Regions from separate parts of the Peribacillus sp. P4_D6 genome, predicted to be linked through region 1. Evidence: a T-box and tRNA genes for the amino acid it is inferred to sense, from the RefSeq annotation. Region 1 holds a T-box; the other holds one or more tRNA genes.
The links. The T-box of region 1 lies ahead of AC1DVB_RS17255 (valine--tRNA ligase). A T-box ahead of a tRNA ligase gene usually reads a tRNA of that ligase, here a tRNA-Val.
Positions count from the first base shown of each region.

Region 2: it encodes a tRNA-Val, which carries the amino acid that the T-box ahead of AC1DVB_RS17255 (valine--tRNA ligase) is inferred to sense. The anticodon was not compared.

Region 1 is NZ_JBFUIQ010000063.1:5,900-9,329, reverse strand. Features, by position in the region: gene ysxE (spore coat protein YsxE) at 72-1,142, shown strand; gene AC1DVB_RS17260 (hypothetical protein) at 1,199-1,390, opposite strand; T-box leader at 1,616-1,844, shown strand; gene AC1DVB_RS17255 (valine--tRNA ligase) at 1,887-3,430, shown strand, end outside.
Region 2 is NZ_JBFUIQ010000010.1:16,688-20,117, reverse strand. Features, by position in the region: gene AC1DVB_RS05695 (hypothetical protein) at 67-546, shown strand; gene AC1DVB_RS05690 (hypothetical protein) at 492-1,103, shown strand; tRNA gene AC1DVB_RS05685 (tRNA-Val) at 1,413-1,484, shown strand; gene AC1DVB_RS05680 (hypothetical protein) at 2,098-2,514, shown strand.

The DNA.
Region 1 (3,430 bases):
CTCTGCTCCTGTTTTTTAAATGCTAGAGGAAGCGGATTGTTTAGTTTTTTTAGAGAAAGTGAGTGAGTCTCGTGAGGGAAAACGAGAATCAGCAGCCTGCCAATCGGGATCGGGACACGGAGACCGTATTGAAGGAATATGCCATGTATGTACAATATATTGAGGACTTCGGGCGTGTAAAAAAAGTATACAGTGATCGCGGTACATTTGCCTTGAAATCCATGTTACCGCATAACGGCATTGATTTTATCAAAAATGTTCAAAAACTGTACCATCGCGGCTATAATCGAATCGTTCCCATTTATCAAACGATGGATCAGCGTTACGCCGTTCTTCATAATGGACGTTTGTATTACCTGATGCCCTGGCTCAATGATGAAAGGGACGGGGAGCGCGATGAAAAGCATAAGCAATTGTTCAGGGAGCTTGCTCGGATGCATACACTTTCCGTTAAGGAAATACAAGTGGATATTGAGGAACGGGAAGCACATTATGAGCGGACGCTTGATGCCTGGAATAACGAAAAGGAATTTATAGAAGAGTATATTGTCAGCTGTGAAAAGAAGTGGTATATGTCTCCATTCGAACTGACGGTTTGTTCTTTCTACACTGATATTTCACAGGCGCTGAAGTACTCGATCAAGAAGTTTGAAACCTGGTATGAAAAAACGAAGGATAGTGAAAAGGTTCGAACCGTGGTAACGCACGGAAAGGTTTCTTTGAAGCATTTCGTTTATGATGAGCGGGGATATGGCTACTTCATCAATTTTGAGAATTCGAATACGGCTCCGCCGCATTTCGATTTACTGCCATTTCTCGTTAAAGCGGCCAGGACCTATCCTGTCCAATGCGATGACTGTGTTGACTGGCTATATAACTATTTTCGTTATTTTCCGTTAAAAGAAGAAGAATTATTGCTCATGCAAAGTTATCTGGCATTCCCTGGATCAGCTTTGGAATTAGTGAAGGGTTATTCCGATGGCAGGGGCCATCGTTCAGAGCTTGATAATGTCACGCAACTTCAGCGGCAATTTTGGCTATTGAAAAATATTGAATATATGGTGATGAGAATCGAAGAAATCGAACAGAAGAAAAAGGCGGCTGCCGAGGCTGCCAAAGAAGAACAATCACCCCCAAGCTAAATATACATGATTGGATCATCTCCAGTCATGTATATTTTTTTGCTGTAAGGGAATAATTAAATCCATTCGAAATACAAAGACATGGCCAGGAAAATAAACGCGATAAGCAGGAGCATATCGAAAAAAGTCGGGAAAATCAGCGTACGTAATCCTTGGAATACGATAAAGGGGACGATGAACTGCTGGCAGACACCGCGGAATTTTTTCACCCAAGGCGGTAAAGTATAGGGAGTATATCTTCGCTTCATATTATTACCTTCCTTTTTAGGACTTCTTATATTCTATGGGTGGGCAGTGAAAAAGGTGAAACAGCCGTCACATTCACTGTTTCTGGAGGATAAAATAAAGAAAATGAACATGAATGCATCAAATGGGATGATTCCTGAGTAAGTAAGCAAAAGATGATTGACTGGAGCCCCATGTTTTTTGTACTATATACTATATGCATTCAATGTTTTTACATATGAATATAAATCAATGCAAAGACCGGAAATAGTAAGATGAAATGCACTTTTCAGAGAGGAAACCAAATTGGTGCGAGGTTTCCAGGCAGCAGCATCCGAAGTCGTCCGCGAGCAGTCTTCGTGAACTTCTTAGTAGCGAAGGCCGGTGAAGAGCCGTTATCCGATTTGAGAGCCGAAAGGGATTTTTTTCTTTTTCGGAAAAAAGGTGGCACCGCGAACAACTTCCTTCGTCCTTTTGAGATGATGGAAGTTTTTTTTATGCCCAAAAGGAGGAAATGATATGGAAGAGAACCAAATTTCAATGCCGACTAAATATGATCCGCAGACGATAGAGAAAGGCCGCTACAAATGGTGGCTTGATGGAAAGTTTTTCGAAACGACGGGTGACGATAAAAAAGAACCATACACGATTGTCATCCCGCCGCCTAACGTTACAGGTAAGCTGCATCTTGGCCACGCTTGGGATACGACACTTCAAGATATATTGACACGCATGAAAAGGATGCAAGGCTATGATGTTTTATGGTTACCTGGCATGGACCATGCCGGTATTGCCACTCAAGCGAAAGTAGAACAGAAACTTCGTGCGGATGGCGTGAGCCGTTATGACCTTGGGCGTGAAAAATTCGTGGAAGAGACATGGAAATGGAAAGAGGAATATGCGAGCCATATCCGTGAACAATGGTCAAAGCTAGGTCTTGGACTTGATTATACCCGTGAACGCTTCACCCTGGATGAAGGTCTTTCAAAAGCAGTGCGCGAAGTGTTCGTTTCGCTTTATAACAAGGGCTTGATTTATCGCGGCGAATACATCATCAACTGGGATCCATCAACGAAAACGGCGTTATCCGATATCGAGGTCATTTACAAAGATGTGCAGGGCGCATTTTACCATATGAAATATCCATTGGTTGATGGATCGGGTGAAATTGAAATTGCCACCACCCGTCCAGAAACGATGCTTGGCGATACTGCTGTTGCTGTACACCCTGAAGATGACCGTTATAAACACTTGATCGGCAAAAAGGTCCGCTTGCCAATTACAGGCAGGGAAATCCCGATTGTCGGTGATGATTATGTCGATATGGAATTCGGTTCAGGCGCGGTCAAAATTACTCCTGCTCATGATCCGAATGACTTCGAAATCGGGAACCGTCACGACTTGGAGCGCATCCTTGTCATGCATGAAGATGGCTCGATGAATGAAAAGGCCGGTAAATATGAAGGCATGGACCGTTTTGAATGCCGTAAGCAAATCGTCAAGGACCTTCAGGAAGAAGGAGTACTCTTCAAAATCGAAGATCACCTTCACTCAGTAGGCCATTCAGAGAGAAGCGGTGCTGTTGTTGAACCATATCTTTCGACGCAATGGTTCGTTAAGATGCAGCCGCTGGCTGATGCTTCCGTTGAGCTTCAAAAAGGATCCGATGAGGAAAAAGTTCATTTCGTACCGGACCGTTTCGAGAAAACGTACCTGCATTGGATGGAAAATATCCGCGACTGGTGCATTTCCCGTCAGCTTTGGTGGGGTCACCGCATTCCCGCCTGGTACCATAAAGAAACAGGTGAAGTGTATGTAGGTCATGAAGAGCCGGCGGACGCTGAAAACTGGGAACAAGATACAGATGTCCTTGATACATGGTTCAGCTCGGCATTATGGCCATTCTCGACTATGGGCTGGCCTGACAAGGACAGTGTCGATTTCCAACGTTACTATCCAACCGGGGCACTTGTGACAGGCTATGATATCATTTTCTTCTGGGTATCACGGATGATTTTCCAAGCTCTTGAGTTCACAGGTGAACGACCATTTGAAGATGTGCT
Region 2 (3,430 bases), on a different contig from region 1:
CCATTTCACATTGTAATTCCTTTATAGACACCACATATCTTAAGAAATGTGTGCAAAAGAAACCGGATGATTGTCATAGCTGCCATAAGAAACACAATGACTGTATTTGTCACCAAAAGAAACCGGATGATTGTCATAGCTGCCATAAGAAACACAATGTCTGTGTTTGCCACCAAAAGAAACCGGATGATTGTCATTGCTGTCATAAGAAACACAATGACTGTATTTGTCATCAAAAGAAACCGGATGATTGTCACTGCTGTCATAAGAAACACAATGACTGTATTTGTCATCAAAAGAAACCGGATGATTGTCACTGCTGTCATAAGAAACACAATGACTGTATTTGTGAGCAAAAGAAAGATGATGACTGTCATTTGTGCCATCAGAAACACTGTATTTGTCATCAAAAGAAACCGGATGATTGTCATTGTTGTCATAAAAAACACAGTGACTGTATTTGTGAGCAAAAGAAAACCGATGACTGTCATTTGTGCCATAAGAAACATAATGACTGTCACTGTGACAATAAGAAACATAAACTAGTAAGAGCATCTGCGTTCAGGGCTAATAAGAATACACCACAACTTTACGAAGCAGCGTTAACTCCCTCTGTAAAAGTTTTATTCCAAACTGAACAGTTTGATTTAGCGGATGAATATAATCCGCACATATCAACATTTATTCCAACTAAGGATGGAATTTATGAGATAACAGCAAAAGTCTCGTTTTGTCCGTCAAAAAGTAAAAGCAATGATTCCTCAAAAAACAAAAAAGATAATTGCAAATGTGATTATTGTAGTAAAAATAGTTGCAACTGTGATTATTGCAGAAAACATCATTCTTCAATAGACAAAAAAAGGAATTCTTCAAAAAAAGGATATGTCGCATCCATTTCCATTAACGTAAACGGAGATAATTTAGATATTGTTAATGACTTCTTGGAGAAATCAAGACCTATTGGACTATCGGTTACTACAATCCTTCAGTTACAAGCAGGAGATCGGGTACAAGTATTATTTAGCGCAGATGCAAACGGAGAAATTTTAGCAGAAGCATCTTTAACAAACTTTCAGGCTGCTAGATTCCCTTCTCCAATGTAAGATCTTTCTGCTTTAGTCTTAGATTGTGTAAATGGACATCATATTTGTTAATTAAAGTTGAGTAAACGTATGATTATGAGCCTTGGATTCTCCTTGAAAAAGGTGAGGTGGATTCTATTCCGAGAAATTTTTGGGGTCAGATCGAACTTTCAGGGATTAACGCCTAAGACCACACTTTACGGAAAAAAACTTTTTTAGCAAAACTACTTGTTTTATTTTGAATACCACTATATAATAAATCTTGTTCAGAAAAGAAGTCAGCAACTAAGTAAGTTTTAAACCAAGCTCTATAGAGCTTGATTTACATACGACTTGTTAGCTCAGTGGGAGAGCACTTCCTTGACAGGGAAGGGGTCGTGGGTTCGAATCCCTCACAGGTCATCAACTGCCAAAGGCTCAAATCCTTGATATAACAAGGGTTTGGGTCTTTTTTTTGTTTTTAAAGATATAGTTCATTATGTATTATTTACTGAATTGGTGGCGGATAGAGCAGGATTTAAACCCTAATACAGGTCAATTATTTGTAATGATTAATATTTCAATGAACTGTAGGCAAAGCCTTTCGCTTATTCAGCTAACGTTGGAGGTTAAAAAGAAGACCTTCTTTTTGGCTTTTCTTTAAAAGGTACATAATCATATTCTTCGGTAAAAATTCACTTTACTATAATGTGTTGGATTACTCACTACTAAATACCATGCACGGGAATACTTCCTGGAAGCTCTGAATATGACGCATGAAGACTATGCAAAATATCAGCAAACGATGTTTCTTGGCTTGAAAAGTATAATACAATGCCTTCACTTAAAATGATGGTAGAACAATATAGAGAAGAATTACAACCCTTACCCTCCACTTCAGTATTATATAGTAAATATTCCCTTTGTTTTTAACGGATGATTTTAATACCTCAACAGTTTATTATATTGATAAAGGATGAAGAATTTAATCTACTACTATAATTTGGTAAGTCTTTAAAAGGGAAGTGATTGTTAAATGCTTTATATAAGCGATATCGAAAAGATAATTAATAACACATTAAATGAGCTCAATTTGGATATTATTTATGAATTTGACAATAATCTAAGTGCACCTATGAGTTATAACGTATCGACCAATACTATAAAATTCAATTACCTTCAAGTTAACGGTTATAAAGGGAAAATTAGAATTAAAGAGACGGAGGAAGATTTTGTTAAAATTATTCTTTATCGTATGATTGGTTATTATTTAGATTTTAAGAAAAACAAACATGATTTAAGGATTTTAATGTATGGTCACGAAGAAGAAAAAGAAAAGCTGAAATCTGAAATAGAAACTAATGCTTGGGATTATGGGAGAACATTAATACCTGAACACCTATTGGAGTCATATGATAAAGTTCGTGAATTGGATAAAATGTTAATAAATTAATGTACTCTAAGAAAATGGAGACCCGACTTTAAACTAAAACAAGAAAAAGAAGCCTCCTTGGAGAATCTCTCTGGCTGAATTTTGAGTGAGAAATTAAACTGGTATCCAATAAGACAAGACCCAGAGAAAGAGGAGTTGTCTTAGAAAGATTGATGAATAAACAAAGAGAAAATCAAGTTCAAAGTTTGTGCGCGGTTTTTAAGAGATATCGATTGCTTGACAAAAGAAATACACTGGACTGAACATACCTCTGAAGAGAGGTTTTAATGAACAACATATACTAGATAAAGAGGAAAGAGATTATTGGTCAAGCGGCTCCAGAGAACGATTGCGTAGATAAGTATTATGACCTGCTCATCAAACTTATGTTCATGGCAGTAATTTAGATACAGCAGACAAAATTACGATGTTTTTATCCAGCCAAACTTGAAGCAATTTAATCGAGAATAATTTCTTGCTATATAAGATGGTATTATCAGAACCGTCAATGTTATGGGCATAGATTTGGATGCTTAGTGCTATCATTGTAATTTCGGTAATATTTCCTTTTGTATATTTGATTTTAGGACTTGAGATATTTGGTGTTTAAGTTTTTGCTAATACTGATGATCTTTCTTCGATTAACAGGGGCTTTAGTACTATAGGTGTTAAAAGAGAGTACAAGAAGTAATCTCTTTTATTTATACATAATTAACATTAATGTTTCACAAGCCTAAATAAATGGACAGTCAAAGGGGACACTCATATATTGAGGTCCCCCTTTCATAATGTATTACGGTAATAAAGTTTTATATTGTTCCATTAAATCACCTGCATATAAGCTTGTTATCATTAAGAAAATGGCAAGCCCAATGTATAATGAGAACCAGATGAATTTTGTTTTGAGACTCGATGAGTAATAGGATTTCTCTTTATC